DNA from 4 places in the Bradyrhizobium sp. UFLA06-06 genome. Region 3 is predicted to be linked to each of the others. Evidence: predicted binding sites of a transcription regulator. Region 3 holds the regulator's gene; each other region holds the start of a gene.
The links. Region 3 encodes LexA, which represses DNA repair genes until DNA is damaged. Its sites were predicted from a motif close to TGTTCNNNNTGTGTTCNG; they were not measured.
Positions count from the first base shown of each region.

Region 1 (4,210 bases), on a different contig from region 3:
CAGTTTGCATCGAGCCGCGATCTGCTGGTCGTTGTCGCCGGCATTCCCTTTGGACAAGCGGGAACGACCAACAATCTACGGGTCGTATCGCTGCCCTGAGAGAACCGTCGGCCCGAGCGATTGCATCATCAGCGCGCCGCGCGGCAGGGTGTGAGCGATGGCGCGCTCATCCCGATCGCCTAGGTCAGCATCGAGATGATCGACTGAAGCTGATCGGATGCTGACGTCACGAGCCCGTCGAACGATGTCTGGCCGTGAGCTGCGGCTCGCAGGATGCATTCTGCCACTGCGGCCTTGAGACCGAACACGGATTGATCCGCCGGGACGCTTGCCATGACCGCATCCAACGCATCGCGCATCGTCTGGATCAGTTCGGCGCTGTGCTTCATGGCTGTCCCTCCGCAGGCTCAAAATAAGCCGGCGGTGCGGGGTCGCCACTCACAAGCGCGCGATTCCAAATTTCCTTTTCTTAATGCAGTGACAGGTACGTGAACCGGCGAGCGCTAGAGGTCTCTCTCGGCAAGCTTGCGGAACGCATCGGGCACCGAATGAACCGCCTCCAGCGCGGCTGAACCATATCCGATCGCCTCCCAGCCAAAGCGATCGCGGATCTTGTCGATCGCACGGTCCGCCGCCCAGCGGGCCATCCCTGTCGGGCTTCCAGGGCGAAGCGCTTCGTCCGCCAGTCCGAGTGGAAGCTCCAGCGCAAGATCCCAATGCTCCTCGAGATGCGACACCGAGATCGCCAGCAGCGAGATGATCTTCTCGCCGGGATGGTCGGCAAGGGCGGCGCGCACCAGATTCTCGGCGAGCCGGGCCAGGACGATGGTCGTGCACACCGGCGCATCGAGCGTCATCGAGCGCGTCACCGACTTCAGGTCGGCGAAGCGGACGCGCACCGTCACGGTTCGTCCAGGCCGTGACTTCGCCCGAAGCCGCGTGGCGACGCGGTCGGCGAGATGAAGCAACGTTGGCCGGATGACCTGCTCGATCGCAGGCTTTCGGCCAAGTGCCGATTGTGCTCCTGCCGATCGCGCACGCCGGTGTGGCCTGAGCTGTCGCGGATCGCGATTCCAGGCCAGCGCGGCGAGTTTCTCGCCCGCTGCCGGACCGAGCAAATGCGTCAGCGACCGTTCCGACAATTTGGCGAGCTGACCGATCGTCGCAACGCCGATCGCGTCCAGCCGGGTCCTGGTGACCGGCCCTACCCCCCACATCAACTCAACCGGCAATTCGTGAAGGAAGCTTAGCTCGGCGTCGGGATCAACGACGACAAGCCCGTCGGGCTTTGCGACCTGCGAGGCGATCTTCGCCAGATGCTTGGTGCGGGCGACGCCGACCGAGATCGGAAGGCCGAGCTCGGTGCGCACGCGCCACCGGATCGACGCGGCTATTTCGGCAGGCGTTCCGAACAGGTGGGTACAGCCGGCAACATCCGCAAACGCCTCGTCGATCGAAATTCGCTCGACCAGCGGCGTGAAGTCGCCAATCACCTTGATGGCCGCGTCGCCCAGCCGCTGGTAATCGCTGAAATGGCCGCCGACGAAAACGAGTTGCGGGCACAGTTGGCGCGCTTCCCGCCCCGACATGCCGCCATGCACCCCGAAGGCCTTCGCCTCATAGGACGCCGCAAGCACAACCCCGCCCCCGACGGCGATCGGCTTGCCGCGCAGCGACGGCTCGAGCAGTTGCTCGACCGATGCGTAAAATGCATCCAGGTCCGCATGAAAGATGGTGGCTGCGGCTGCCATCTCGACCCGTTCATCCCTTGACCTGACCGAAGCCGCCCGTCTCCGGACGTGGAAATTGACAATAGAACAAAATAGGAACATTCTGGAATCGAGTCAATCCAGCACGCGTCGTCGCGGCCGCTGGCGCCGCGAACGGTCGTCAACGCGCGCCGCCACTACGCGCGCTTGCCGCGCGAGGGGATCTGCCGGCACTTCCTTCAGCCGGCTTCGCCCCATCGCCCCCGGTCTCGGCCCGCGGGAGATCGAAGTGGGAGTTGCTGCGAGGCATCGACGCAGGGCATATCGGCGGATCGTTCGAGATGCATGACGGCGGCTACTGCGATGGACGACCGCACGCAGCTTGCGCGTATTGCCGCACCGGCTCACTCATCAGCCGGCCGACTTTGCCGCGCAGGGCTTTTTCGGCTAGATATTTTGCAATGACCGACCAATCTCATCAGGTGGACTTCCAAGCTGCGGCCCACCTCTACAAATGGCCTTCGCTCAACAACTCGAGGCGAGAGGATCGCGCGCCCTATATGGTCGTCAACGGAACGCTCGACCAATGCATTCGGGATTTCATGGGCAAGCCCGAGAAGACGCGACATCTTTACGAGATCCGGACCAAGTCGCAGCCTCCCCTCGTCCCCGACGTGTTGTCACCCGAGCATGTGATCGAGCTCTCCAGGCTTCGCGAGTTTCTCTGAGGCGCGCAGCGAACGTGATCCCGACGCGTCTCGTTTGCGGAGCGACTTATCCATCTGTCGTAGGTCTGGTGCCGGATTGTTTGCCCCTTGGGGAGCCGGTACACTTTGACTCCCTGACTGACCGACGTCCGTGCCGGCATGATTGATCCGCTTCGACCCCGCTGAGGCCCGCACGTCGCCTGCACGGGAGGGGAACGGCCGCATGGCCGGTTGATGGGGCATCGCGAGGCGCCGCATGAGGTTCAATCTGGCGATCCTGAGTGTGCTGGCCGCAAGGCCCGGGGAGCGGATCGCGATCGACGAGGTCAGCCGCGAGGTCAAGCGCATGATCGCGGCCGGCGATGAGGCCACGCAGTCGAAGCGGCCGTCCGAGCTTGGCGACGCCGACGTCTTCCAATCGGGATGGGCATCGATCAACGATGCGGGCCTGCAGATCACCGATTCGGGGCTCTCGCTGTGGCGCTCGCTTGAAGCCTCCCGCATCGAACAAGGACTCAATGAACAGGAAACGGAACGATTGAACGCTGTTGCATCCGACACGCGCCATTCAGGTGCGGACACCGCGATCGACCGTCCCGACGGCGTTGATCTCGAGCTCCCCGGCATGGCGCCCGAGGACCGCGACGACCGCCAGCCATCTAGCGAGGGCCGTTCGACCACGGCTCCCGACATCCTCTCGGGCGACTCTCCGATCATCCCTGCGCCTGCATTCGGCTCGTTTCAAGACACGAACCGAACGGCTTCGCGGCTATCCGGTCTGGTCAGCTTGCTCGGCACGACCATGCCCAAATTCGCCGCCGCGCGGCGACGGCGATCCGCGGAGGATGTCCGGGATCGTCGTGCCGATCGTCGAGGCGGATTGACGGGGCTGGCGGTGGCGTGCCTCAGCCTGATCTCGGTCGTGGCTTGCGTTGCCGCCGCGATAGCACTTGGTCAGCTCACTTCGCTGAAGTCGGACATTGCCGCCTTGCGACGGGAAATCGCGCCGCTGAGGGAACGCCTCGCCAGACTCGAACAGGTCGAAGTCGCAAAACGCGATGCCGCCCAGCAGGAAGATGCGCAGAACAGGGCCGAGGCGGAGAAGAAGCTGACTGACGGCGCAGGCGAACAGGCCGCGCTCAGCCTCTCGCGTGAAGAGATTCAGTTGATAAGGGAGTACATCAAGGCAGCGCCTTCGGCCGGCGCAGCTGTCGCGCCGATCAACGTCGGCGATCCCATCACGGGCGGAATGATTCCGCTGCCTTCATCGCTGACGGAGAAGCTGCCGCGCCTTCTCGGCGCGAGATTTGCGACCCGCAACGGTGCCATCATCATCAGCACGCGAAGCAGCCGCCGCGTCGATGCCGTGCTGATGCCGAACTAGATCGTGGCGAGGTCAAGTCGCAGGAGCGAGCTGCCAAAATATCGAAAACAACCCCATGCAAAGGAGCCGGCGGACCCGGCAACTCGACGCGTTGGGCAAAATTGGGTATTATCATACCTCTAAAAATCGTGCAGAGGCTCGTGAACCGCTGTCAACCTACGGCTGATTATTCGGCGGACGCTCGATGAACTTCCGGCTGCCGTTGAGAAGCTCGAGGTTGTTGGCGATGACGGGGTTACCCGGATCGAGCGAATACGCCTTCTCGAACTTCCGCCGCGCGCCGCTCAGATTGCCGCGCAGCATGAGGGAGTAGCCCTGGTCGTTGAGGATCTGGACGGTCTCGCCGCCAAGCCGGATCGCCTGCGCATAGGCCTGATCGGCAAGATCGAAGCGGCGCAGCTTGTCATAGC
Region 1 is NZ_JADFUD010000001.1:409,907-414,116, reverse strand. It holds gene pyk (pyruvate kinase) at 1-99, shown strand, start outside; gene IF803_RS01790 (hypothetical protein) at 180-389, opposite strand; gene dinB (DNA polymerase IV) at 504-1,751, opposite strand; gene IF803_RS01780 (hypothetical protein) at 2,006-2,437, shown strand; gene IF803_RS01775 (hypothetical protein) at 2,700-3,800, shown strand; gene IF803_RS01770 (tetratricopeptide repeat protein) at 3,957-4,210, opposite strand, start outside.
Region 1: a site for LexA is predicted at 1,814-1,831, ahead of dinB (DNA polymerase IV). Genes of this name have one in related genera too.

Region 2 (4,210 bases), on a different contig from region 3:
CCGGCCGTGCTGGCGGTCGCGACGTAACCCGTCGTCGTACCGATCGCGCCACCTGTGCCTTGCGACCGCGGAGCCTGACTCTGAGCGGGCGCCGCGGCATTGCGGCGCCGGTTCGCCGCGACCGCGCGCGAAGCCCTGGTATTCTGACTTGAAACGACGGCACCGCGCTTCTTTGCGGCGCCGGGTTCATCCACCGTCACTGCGGGAAGTTCGCTGACATTGTTCTGCGGAGGACTGCTCTGCGCCTGAGCGCAAGCGACGTCTGAGCCCATTGGCACAAGCGCGACCGAACCGAGCAGCGCTGCATTGATCGCAGCATTTGATGCAAGCAAGCCGCGCTTGCACCGCAACGAAGCCATTCCCACCGAACAAATCCCCACATTGCCTTACGCTGACATCGATCGAGTCGCGTTCGCGACAAGGCCGGCATCGATTGGGGCGGACTACTATCGGCGGGATGAACGAAATTCCACACGCGCAAAATAGAATCCATTGAAACGCACACGATGCGAAACACTGGAGCGATTCAAGTTGCGCAACACTGGAAGGGTTCAAAACGACATGTTGGTGCATCACGCTTCCGACACGACGAACGCGATGCGCGTCGTCGCTCGCAGAGAGTCTCGAACGCGACGCACTCGGTGATCATTCAATGATGTTGCATCCGGTCGACGTCATCGCGCGCCAAGGAGCGCACGAACGCGGCGAACCGTCATCCCCGCGCAAAGGCTATCGCCATTTCGTGGCGGTGTGCCCATGGCCATCCTTCGAGACGCCCGCCTTCGGCGGGCTCCTCAGGATGAGGTCTTGTTCTGCGGCACAATAGTAGACCCTCATGGTGAGGAGCGCCGCTTGCGGCGCGTCTCGAACCACGAGGCCAAGCACTTGCGCGGTCGCCAAGGGGCATATGCGATAGCCCTTGGGGGTGACCGGGAGGGATCGGATGGATTGCGCATCGCCTCAGCGCAAGATTGCTCCGCATTTTCGTCGCGAACTGCTCGTAATGACGGTGATGCGAAGCGGCACAGCCTCTCGGCATGCGAGGCGATGTATTCAGTCGCGCGGCAACGGCCGAATGCGCTGCGCGCTACTTCTGCTTGGGCAGGAGGCCCTTCAGCTTTTCCATGTCCTTGACGTTCATCTTCATGCCGCCGGGCATGATGATGTCACCGGCCTTCTGGTCGCTCTTGCAGGCGCCGAGCCACTTCGCCTCGATGGTCATCGTGGTGTCGCGCGAGCCGGCCGCGCCGCCCTCGGCATGCGAGGTGCTCTTCACCGTGTAGGCGGAATTGAAATCGCCGACGATCTCGGCATGGCTCTGCATCGTCATGCCGGCGACGCTGCAGACGCTGTCGCTGACATAGCCGGTCGCGGTCTTCTGGATATCCTGCTTGGAGCAGACTTCCTTGGCCATCGGCGAGGCCGCCGCGCTCATCTCCTTGTCGGTGGTCTCGTCGGTGCAGTGCTGCATGGTGATTTCCGGCATCGGCCCGCCGGTGCGCACCATTTTCATCTCCCACAGGCCGGCCTTGCGGATCGGCAGGTCGACGGCACTTGCGGCGCCAACGGACAGGACAAGGCACACAGCCGAACCAAGCAAGGCAAGCTGTCGGGTCATGCGGTTGGCTCCCCGGCTGAACGATCGAAAGATTTGAAGCGCGCTCAGTAGAGCGTGCGCAGCGGCCTCTGGGCCGCGCCATAGGGCACCCAGCGACAGGCGAAAGAGATGTAGCCGCCCGGATAGTTCTGCATCGCAAGGAACTTGACCACCTTGCCGTAGGAGGCGCAGTGATCGACGGCGAGCTGCCGGGCGTCGCTCTGGGTCGCCAGCGCATAGGCGATGATACCGCCGGTATCGTTGCCCTTGAACGGCGGTACCGGCTGCATCCAATCCGCCCGCGCCGGCACAACGGCCAGCATCCCGCAAACGGCAACCAGGCACGCGGCCAATTTCCTTCGCATCGCAGACTCCATTTCGCTGAGACCAACATAGAGTGCGCCGGCGACCGTGAAAAGAACGAGCCGGCTCCCCAAGGTGGACTTCTCCGCAGGTGTTGCCGCGCTGCACTTGACCTTGCCGAGGCTTCGCGGCACCGTCCGCGGCATCGGATAATCGGGTGGATTCCCATGCGCAACCTGTTCAGCTCCCGCAATAAACTCGGCCGCAAGCTCGGCCTCGGCGCCGCACTCGTGGTCGGCACGCTGGCGTTCGGGGGCACGGCCCAGGCCGCCAATCCGTTCGAAATGAACTTTTGGCTGTCCGGCCCGCGCTATGACGGCAATGTGGCCCCATGCGAGAAGGCCCTGACGGTCATCAGCACGCAATTCCAGGAAAAGGAAGCGACCTTCTGGAATTCGCCGCTCGTGATCACCGGCTTCAACGGGATTCACGAAACCGCCTTCCGTCCCTGGCAGTCCGACAATATTCCGCGCCGCTATTGCAGCGGCGAGGCGATGCTGAGCGACGGCAAGGTGCGCAAGGTGCACTATTCGATCATCGAGGACGGCGGCTTTGCCAGCATCAATCAGGGCGTCGAATGGTGCGTCGCGGGGCTCGACCGCAACTGGGCCTATAACCCGTCCTGCAAGGCCGCCCGGCCCTGATCTCCGACCAGACTGCTAAAGCAGGAGCCGCCGCCATTTGGACGGCGGCTTTTTGTTCTTGAAATGTTCTCGCGGCCTGCTAGGTTCTGGGCGGTCGAGTGAGGGGAGCGTTTGATGCCTCGGTTGGACACAATTTCCCGATTTTTGATTTCGGTTGCCATTATTCTGTGCGGTGCGGTTGGGGCCTCGGCCCAGGATCGCCGCCAGAATGCGCCCGGTGAGTTCGATTTCTATGTGCTGTCGCTGTCGTGGTCGCCCTCGTTCTGCGAGGCGGCGAGCGAGCGTGGCAACAACGGCCGCGGCACGCAGGCGCAGTGCGGCGGACGGCCCTATTCCTTCGTGGTGCACGGCCTGTGGCCGCAATATGAGCGGGGCTTTCCGGAATACTGCCAGCGGCCCTCGCCGCGACTCGCCCGCAGCATCATGAGCTCGATGCTCGACCTGATGCCGGCGCCCGGGCTGATCTACAATGAGTGGGACAAGCACGGCACCTGCTCCGGTCTCGGCGAACGCGCCTATTTCGAAGCCATCCGCAAGGCCCGCGCCACGGTGAAGATCCCCGAGGAATTCCTGCAATTGTCGGAGCCGAAGACGGTCGCGCCCGACGAGCTGGAGGCTGCGTTCATCAAGGTCAATCCGGGCCTCAGCAACTCCGCAATCTCGGTGACCTGCGACAGCAAGCGGCTCAGCGAGGTGCGGATCTGCCTCAGCAAGGATCTGCAATTCCGCTCCTGCGAGGAAATCGATCGCCGCGCCTGCCGCCGCGATCAGGTGCTGATGCCGCCGGTTCGCGGCGGCTGACGCTCTGGGTCATGGCCGGCAGACCCGTGCCGCGCGTCGTCGCGCAGAACGTCCCGGCCACCTGCGCCATCGCGAAACAAGCAAGATAAGGCGCAGATGCCCGCGAGCCGGCTACGCCAAGGCTTCGCCGAGCTCGGGTGGTAACCCCGCCGAAGCTTTAGCGAAGGCCGGGACAAGCCCGGGCATGACGAGTACAACATGCGCACCCTTTGGGAGCGCAGTACGATCATCACATGAACTACCGTCACGCCTTTCATGCCGGCAGCTTTGCCGACGTCATCAAGCACATCGTGCTGGTGCGCATGCTCACCTATCTGCAGGACAAGCAGGCGCCGTTCCGCGTCATCGACACCCATGCCGGCGCCGGCCTCTATGATTTGACGTCGAGCGAAGCGCAGCGCGGCGGCGAATGGCTCACCGGCATCGCGCGGCTGATGCAGGCGCGGCTCTCCGACAAGGCGTTGCCGCTGATCGCGCCCTATCTCGACATCATCAGGGCATTCAATCCGAGGGGCGAGCTGAAAGCCTATCCGGGTTCGCCGTTGATTGCGCGGGCGCTGCTGCGTCCGCAAGATCGCCTCACCGCCTGCGAGATCGAACCGACGGCGCGCAAACAACTGATCGACGCCTTGCGACGTGACGCGCAAGCGCGCGTCGTCGATCTCGACGGCTGGATGGCGCTGCCCGCATTCGTGCCGCCGAACGAACGGCGCGGCCTGGTGCTGATCGATCCGCCGTTCGAAGCGAAGGACGAGTTCGAGCGGCTGGCCAGTGCTTTCACGGAAGCATTCGCGAAGTGGCCGAC
Region 2 is NZ_JADFUD010000025.1:91,761-95,970, reverse strand. It holds gene IF803_RS22115 (TonB-dependent siderophore receptor) at 1-200, opposite strand, end outside; gene IF803_RS22110 (DUF3617 domain-containing protein) at 1,088-1,618, opposite strand; gene IF803_RS22105 (hypothetical protein) at 1,663-1,962, opposite strand; gene IF803_RS22100 (hypothetical protein) at 2,128-2,604, shown strand; gene IF803_RS22095 (ribonuclease T2) at 2,719-3,405, shown strand; gene IF803_RS22090 (23S rRNA (adenine(2030)-N(6))-methyltransferase RlmJ) at 3,639-4,210, shown strand, end outside.
Region 2: a site for LexA is predicted at 2,658-2,675, ahead of IF803_RS22095 (ribonuclease T2). Genes of this name have one in related genera too.

Region 3 (4,210 bases):
TGATCTAAAGGCCCGGCTCAAGGTGATCGGCGAAGTCGCCGCCGGCCGGCCGTTCGAGCGGACGGTCGGCGCCGGCGAGGCGGTGCGGATCTTCACCGGCGGCGTGATCCCCAATGGCGCCGACGCGGTGATCATCCAGGAAGACACCGCCGTCGACGGCGGCGACCACATCACGATCACGGAGACCGCCAGCGTCGGACGGCACATCCGCCCGGCCGGGGTCGACTTCCGTGCCGGCGAGGTGCTGCTCAGCGGCGGCAGCCGCCTGTCCGACCGCGCGCTGTCGCTGGCGGCCGCCATGAACTATCCGGAACTTGCGGTGCGCCGCCGCCCGAAGGTCGCGGTGCTGGCGACCGGCGACGAGCTGGTGATGCCGGGCTCGCAGCCCGGGCCCGGCCAGATCGTCTATTCCAACGGCTACGCGCTGCGGGCGCTGGCGCGCGCCGAGGGCGCCGAGACCGTCGACCTCGGCGTTGCCGCCGACACGGTGGAGGCGACCACGGCCGGCATCCGCCGGGCGCGCGAGGCCGGCGCCGATGTCCTCATCACGACAGGCGGCGCCTCGGTCGGCGACCACGATCTCGTCAAACGGTCGCTGGAAGCCGAGGGCGTCGACATGACGTTCTGGCGGATTGCGATGCGGCCCGGCAAGCCGATGATGCATGGCCGGCTCGGCGCGATGCGGGTGATCGGCCTGCCCGGCAATCCGGTGTCGTCCTATGTCTGCGCCTTCCTGTTCCTGGTGCCGTTGATTCGGGCGCTGAACGGCCGGAAAGTGATTCATCATCGCCGCACGAGCGCCCTGCTCGGCCGCGACCTCGCCGCCAACGACCAGCGCGAGGACTATCTGCGTGCATGGCTCGAAGCGCGCGAGGACGGCACGCTGATCGCGACGCCGGTGACGCAGCAGGACTCGTCGCTGCTCAGGAATCTCGCTGCGGCACGGGCACTTCTCGTGCGTCCGCCGTTCGCGGCTGCGGCCGTCAAAGGCAGCGAATGCGAGATCCTGACACTGCCCGAATAAGGTTTTTCGCGCCCCGCCGATTGTGCGTTGCCTGATCCGTTCACCGGAAATTAAGTGGTTGCGGAACACATATCGAACATATAGTGTCCGTTCATGATTTGTTTCGAGTACTGGTGTCTACAATCGGGAAGCCGCGTGGAAGCAGGTGCAACGAGCACATGCTCCTGAGGTCAGGTCCCGCCTGCAGGCCCTGCCAGAAGAGTCTCGGAATCGAACGACGCTATCAACCGGGGGAATACTCGAGATGCTCACGCGCAAACAGTACGAACTTCTGCGTTTCATCAATGAACGTCTGAAAGAGGCCGGCGTACCGCCCTCCTTCGACGAGATGAAGGATGCGCTCGACCTGCGCTCGAAGTCCGGTATCCACCGCCTGATCACTGCGCTGGAGGAGCGCGGCTTCATCCGCCGCCTGCCGAACCGCGCCCGCGCCATCGAGGTCATCAAGCTGCCCGAACTGTCGGCCGGCGGCGGCAACGGCCGCCGCGGCTTCACGCCCAGCGTCATCGAAGGCACCCTCGGCCGGCGCGCCAGCACGCCGCCGATCGCCGAGGACGACGGCAACCGTCCGGTCGCGGTCCCCGTGATGGGCCGGATCGCCGCCGGTACGCCGATCGAGGCGCTGCAGACCCGCAGCCACACCATCAGCGTGCCGCCCGACATGCTCGGCGCCGGCGAGCACTATGCGCTCGAGGTGCGCGGCGACTCGATGGTCGATGCCGGCATCCTCGACGGCGACATGGCGCTGATCCAGCGCAACGACGTCGCCAATACCGGCGACATCGTGGTGGCGCTGATCGACGAGGAGGAAGCCACCCTGAAGCGCTTCCGCCGCCGCGGCGCATCGATCGCGCTCGAGCCGGCCAACACCGCCTATGAAGTGCGCATCCTGCCGCCGAACCGGGTCCGCATCCAAGGCAAGCTGATCGGGCTTTATCGCAAATACTGAATTGCAAATACTTGCGGCGGCCGGGAACGAGCAACACGTCGGATCGTTCCTTGCATGATAGTGTAGCGTACGGCCTGCCCGATGCGCTCCGATACCTCTCGCGCAGCGTCGCGTGTTTGTGATCGGAGGCGGTCTCGGACCAGTCGTACAATCGCCCAGAAACGAGCAGAAGCTCGTTCGCTATCGTCCACTCTGGTAGAGGCCCTAATGCCTCAAGGAGAGGCACGGGTCGCTACCTCGAAATGAGGAGCCATCCGATGTGTGACTATAGTCTGCACGCCGTGGCATCGCGCCCCGCCATTGTCGGAGAGACGCTGATCACGACGACGTTCCGCGGCACGTCGACCCGCGGCTTTGCTTCGGAGAACGATCCCACTGTCGCGGTCTGCATGCTGCCGGGCACCGAGCTCGCTTTCGCCGAGAACGTTCGCTACGACAGCCGCTGGATCTGGACCAAGACGCTGAACTATCGCGTCGGCGTATTCAACGAAGTCGAGCCCGACGTGCCCGATCGGCATCATGACGCGGTCGAATTCCCCGACGGCAGCCATGTCCTGGTGACCCAGCTGGTCGAGGGACAGCGCGTCAGCGTGCTGCAATTGCCGGCGCTGCATCCGCCGGTCGAGCACAAGCCGAAGGTCGTCGAGCGGCGGCCCTCCGCATTCGCAACGCTGTTTTTGGGTTGAGCGCATCGTCGCCGCGGAATGAGCTGTTCGGCGGCGGATGACCTAAGCAATTTCGGGCGACCCCGGACTTCCGCTTCCGGGGCGCATGGGGAGATTTGCGTCGGCCGGCGCCTTGGCGCATCATCGGGCACGGAGGACGTGCGCGGTGGTCGATAAGGTCACATGGCAAAAGGCTGGACGCGTCACGGAACCGGGCCGCTACATGTTCCGGTTCGGTTGGCTGACGGTGACGGCCGACGACCTGAAAGTCTGGGAGCAATTTCCCGAGGCTTCCTTTACCCTCGTCAAGAAGCCCGACGCCGGCCCCGATTCCGACGAATACCATCTCGGCCTGTTCGAGCTTCCGAGCGGCCCCTCGCCGGACCACCGCTAATCATCGCCCTGCAGATCGGTCTCGGCCGGCGTCGCGTCCACGGCGGGCCGCGGCGCAGCGGCCGGCGCACGCAGCGTCGTTTCGCTCTCGCCGTCGCCCGGAACCGCCGGCGACCACGGCCGGTCGATCCCGCCGGGCTTGACCGCATCGACGGCGTAGCCGTCCCTGATCCGCCGCAGCACCAGCGCGCCGTGGCGGCGCAGCCGCTCGGCATCGATCACCGACGCCGCGCAGCCCTGCGGCGCCGGCCGCGCCGTTACGATCAGGCCCGCGCGCTCGCAGTCGTCCGCCAGCGCCTCCGGCCGGGTCGCGAGCGCGACGAAGGCGCCGCCAGGTCCCTGGGCCACGCAACCGCCGGCATCGCAGGAGACGCCCTCGCCCAGCGACGCATCGGTGGCGGTCCGCGCGTCGGCGTCCGCCGCCAACCACTCCTTGACCAGGAACGCATCCTTGGCGCTGTGCATCAAATGCAGCCGCCCGTCACCGCCGCGCACCGCGACGTTGCGCCCGTCGCCGGAGACCAGCACGTCCGGCTGCGGCACCCTGAGCGCCCAGACCGAGGCCATCACGAGCAGCACGGCGCCAGACCAGCGCAACGGCGTGCGCAGCAGCCCGAGCAGGATGATGCCGGCGCTCGCTGCGATCAACGGCCCGATGCCGAACGCCGCCATGCGGCCGACCGCGCCCGGGAGTGCGGCGACCCATTGCGTCACCAGGATCATCCAGTCGATGCCAAGACCCATGATCGCCCAGAACACGCCGTCGAAGCCGAACGGCATGGCGAGGAGCCCCAGCAGGCCGGCCGGCATCACGACCGCCGACACGACAGGCATTGCCGCGAGGTTGGCGAGCAACCCGTAGGGCGTCACGCGGTGGAAATGGAAGGCGGCGTAGGGCGTCGTCGCAAGCCCTGCCACCAGCGAGGCCAGCATCAGCATCGTGAGCTCACGTCCGCCCCACAGCGCGACGCGCGCGGTCGCCGAATGGTCGGGCGACGCGAATAGGTTCGGCAGCCCGATCTGCACCAGCGCCACCAGCCCGAGCGTCGCGGCAAACGACATCTGGAAACTGGGATGCACCAGCGCTTCCGGCGCGATCGCGAGCACGATCAGCGCTGCCACCGCCAGCGTACGGAAGGTGATCGCGCGGCGGTCGACGATCACGGCGAGCAGCACCAC
Region 3 is NZ_JADFUD010000005.1:34,642-38,851, forward strand. It holds gene IF803_RS05735 (molybdopterin molybdotransferase MoeA) at 1-1,024, shown strand, start outside; gene lexA (transcriptional repressor LexA) at 1,269-1,973, shown strand; gene IF803_RS05745 (hypothetical protein) at 2,231-2,659, shown strand; gene IF803_RS05750 (hypothetical protein) at 2,805-3,032, shown strand; gene IF803_RS05755 (ComEC/Rec2 family competence protein) at 3,029-4,210, opposite strand, start outside.

Region 4 (4,210 bases), on a different contig from region 3:
TTCGACGTAGCGGCGCTGGCCCTCGGCATAGATGGTGTCGAACGCGAGCGACGACTTGCCGGAGCCGGACAGGCCGGTGAACACCACGAGCTTGTCGCGGGGAATCTCGACGTCGATGTTCTTCAGATTGTGTTCGCGCGCGCCACGGATCGTGATGGCGCGCGATGAGGAGCCGGCGTTCTGTTGGCGCTTCGCCTTGAGCACTTCATCCATAGCGACAGTTCCGGGCGCATGCTTGGGCGCCTTTTGGGCGCGCATCGCCGGTGATGCCGGGACCCTGCGCCGATGGGGGTGTGAAGACTGGAACGTAGGAAGAACGGCCGACAATTTCCAGTGCTGAGTCGCGTCCATCAACGGATAGTTTGCCTGATGGCAGCAGCCGTCAGCAGCGCCGGTTCCGCGAGAGCCTTTCCCGTTCCGATGGAATCGGAACGGCGGCTCCAGATTCCTGCTTTGACGCGTTTTCTTGACGCGAACCGGAATCCGCTTCGCTCGAAAACGCTCTTACGCAAAAAGGCCGGCGCGAGGCCGGCCTTTCCGTGCGATCCGACCGCAGATCAATCTTAGTACTTGGCGACGATCGGGCCGCCGAAGTGATAGTTCACGCCGAACTGGGCGCTGTGCAGTTCGAGCGTACCGGACGGCACGCCGAAATAGTTCTCGCTGTCGAGGCTGCGATACAGGTATTCGCCCTTGATCGACCACTGCGGCGCGATGAACGCCTCGACGCCGGCGCCGACGGTCCAGCCGGAGTGGAAGTTGCTCTGCGAGGCGGTCACGCCGAGCGCGGTGACGCTGACCTCATTGTTGGCCCAGGCGTAGCCGCCGGTGCCGTAAAACAGCACCTTGTCGACGGCAAAGCCGAAGCGGCCGCGCACGGTGCCGAGCGAGTCGATCTTGCTCCGGGCGGTGACGCCCAGCGTCGAGACCGACGCGTCGATGTCAGCGCCTGCAGCGTCGACCTCGAGGCCGTACACGATGTTGCCGGCCTGCCAGTTATAGCCGATGGTGCCGCCGCCGAAGCCGCCTTCCATGCTCGGGGTGCCGGAGTTCTCGCTGGCGTAGCCGCCGAAGCCGCCGACGTAGAAGCCGGTCCAGTTGTAGATCGCGGCCGGCGGCGGAGCCTTCACGTAGGGGGCGCGAGCCGCCATGTCGGCGGCCATCGCAGGCGCAAAAGCGCTCAGTGCAAACAAGCCGGCCGATGCCAGCAAAACATTCCTGATTTTCAAAGTCCGAGTCCCGTTTTTCTTGCCCATTTTCTTGTTGTCCCTTCAAAGATTTTGAAGAGAGCGTCACAGCAGTGTCGCGTGACGCGAGGTGCTTCTACAGAGAAATGCCGGAAGGTGTGTATCCGCGAAACCACAACGCACCGAAAACGCTCGCGGCGAGGTGCACGCGCATACGCAACGAAAAAGCCGGCGCGCAAACAAAAAGGCCGGCGCGAGGCCGGCCTTTCGTCTGGATCAAATCGGCTTGGCGCGATCAGTACCGCGCAACGACCGGGCCACCCCACTTGTAGTTCACGCGGACGGTAACGAGGTCGACGTCCTGACGATCACGGATGGTGCTGTTCAGCGTGCCGTTGGGGGCGATCAGGTTGTAGGTCTTGTCCTGCATGAACAGGTGGTCGTATTCGATGCCTGCGGTCCAGTTCGGCGCGAAGCCAACTTCGATGCCGGCGCCGACGGTGCCGCCCCAGCGGGTGTCGCTTGCGCTGCCGACCAGCACGCCGGTCGGGGTGAAGTAGGTGTTGAAGCGGTTGTCGGTCAGCGCCGCGCCGCCCTTGGCGTAGAGCAGCACGTTGTTGACGGCGTAACCGATCTGGCCGGTGAACAGCCCGAACGCGTCGATCTTGGACTGGTTGGTGAACAGGCCCGGGAAGATCGCGCTGCCGTTGCTGCCCTTCAGGTCAGCCCAGTCGCCCTGCGCTTCAAGGCCGAACACCCAGGCGCCGGCCTGCCAGCGATAGCCGATCTGGCCACCAGCGACGCCGCCCGTTGCGTCATGGCAACCGTCCGAGGCGAGGAAGATGCCGGCCGGGAGCTGGTCCCAGCAATTGTGGCTCGAGCCCCAGCCGCCGTTGGCGCCGATGTAGAAACCGGTCCAGTCATAGATCGGGGCAACCACGGGCGGCGGCGCCTTGGTGTAGGGGCGCGCAGCGAGATCGGCGGCCGCTGCAGGTGCAGCAAACGCAATCAGAGCAACCGTACCGAGCAAAAACTTCTTCATTATCAGTCCCCCAATTCCCCGATCGGCTTCCAAACGGTCCCGAAGCACGATCCCAGACGCGAGCGCCCGCGCCATGATTGGAGCTATACGCTGATTCAACCGGAAACGCAGTCTCCCAAATGCAACACTCGCGGGAGAAGTAATGATAAGGCAAACTACTGATTTGTTTGTTGTTTTTCCAAATCTCGCTGCCCGGCGTCGGCCGGCGTCGAGATCGACTGCCGCTCTGTCGGCATTGGCCGCTTCTACGGCTGGTTGTGGCGAACAAAACTGGAACAATTCCGGATGCGATGCTATATCTCGAATATCGTGGATAACCGGCGCGACGGCAAAGGCGGCGAGCCGGCACCGGCGTATAGGGTCATCCACGACGCCTGCGACGTAAGTGGCGAAGGTTGAGAGTGGCGGCCGATGTCCGGACGCCCGGTTTTTGAGTGGAGATGATGCGATGGCAGGAAGCGTGAACAAGGTGATCCTGGTGGGAAATCTCGGCAAGGATCCGGAAATCCGGCGGACGCAGGACGGCCGTCCGATCGCAAACCTTTCCATCGCCACCTCGGAAACCTGGCGCGACAAGGGCACCGGCGAGCGCAAGGAAAAGACCGAGTGGCACCGCGTCGTGATCTTCAACGAGGGCCTCTGCAAGGTCGCCGAGCAGTATCTGAAGAAGGGCGCCAAGGTGTACATCGAGGGTCAGCTGCAGACCCGCAAATGGACCGACCAGAGCGGCGTCGAGAAGTACTCGACCGAAGTCGTGCTGCAGGGCTTCAACTCCAACCTCACCATGCTCGACGGGCGCGGCGGCGGAGGCAGCAGCTTCTCCGATGATGGCGGTAGCGATTTCGGCTCGTCCGGACCGGTCAGCTCGGCGCCGCGCCGCGCCGTCGCCGCGGGCGGCGGCAGCCGCAACAGCGACATGGACGACGACATCCCGTTCTGAGGGGACGTCGCGCCTTTATCCATTCCGTCAGGCGCCGTTCCGTGAAGATCATTTCCCGGAACGGTCGTTGCGATCCGGGGCGGCAATCTCCTCGTGTGGATTATGAGGATAACCCCGTAACCATCTGCTAGAACGGCGGTGGTCCACGTGCGGTGATGCGGGTTCCCTGAACTTTGACACAGGCCGATGTAAATGATATTTACATTGACCTGCGGCATTTGATGTCTGGCCGCGAGATTCACTCGAGGGCCGCCATCATGAGCCTCGCGCCATTGCTCGACGCCGCGCCTGCGATCCCGCTTCATGCCTTTGCCGCGATGGCCGCCTTCGTGCTCGGCTCCATCCAGCTCGCCGCCCCCAAGGGCACGCTGCCGCACCGGACCCTGGGTTGGATCTGGGTGATCCTGATGCTGGTGGTCGCCGGAAGCTCGTTCTGGATCCATCAGATCCAGCTGGTCGGTCCCTGGAGCCCGATCCACCTGCTGTCGATCTTCTCGCTCGCCATGCTGGTGCTCGGCGTGACGGCGGCGCGGAGCCACGATGTCCGCCGCCACAGGTTCACGATGATCGGCATCTTCTTCGGCGCACTGCTCATCGCCGGACTGTTCACCTTCATGCCCGGGCGGATCATGCATGCGGTGGTTTTCGGCCACTGACGGGAGAGGCGAGTAGCGAATGGCGAGTGGCGAACAGGGATTTTTCCATTCGCTATTCGCCATTCGCTACGCGCTTCCCGACCAAGCAGCCGGAACCTCGGCGCTCCACCCGTAAGTGCATGAAAAAACGAAGGGAAAAACGGCTTGCCGGAGCCGCGCAAGGGTGGTTATCAGGCCTTCGATGGTCTATATGATTCCCCAGTAGAACTGACCGGATTTCCCCTTTGTCCGATAACGACGACCACAAGCCCGGCGAGCCGCCGGGACCCTCAGATATTCGTCCCGTTTCCATTCTCGACGAGATGAAGAAGTCCTACCTCGATTACGCGATGAGCGTGATCGTGTCGCGTGCGCTGCCCGATGCGCGCGACGGGCTCAAGCCGGT
Region 4 is NZ_JADFUD010000003.1:3,875-8,084, reverse strand. It holds gene uvrA (excinuclease ABC subunit UvrA) at 1-213, opposite strand, end outside; gene IF803_RS03115 (outer membrane protein) at 564-1,223, opposite strand; gene IF803_RS03110 (outer membrane protein) at 1,483-2,229, opposite strand; gene IF803_RS03105 (single-stranded DNA-binding protein) at 2,678-3,169, shown strand; gene IF803_RS03100 (DUF2306 domain-containing protein) at 3,427-3,825, shown strand; gene gyrA (DNA gyrase subunit A) at 4,050-4,210, shown strand, end outside.
Region 4: a site for LexA is predicted at 2,490-2,507, ahead of IF803_RS03105 (single-stranded DNA-binding protein). Genes of this name have one in related genera too.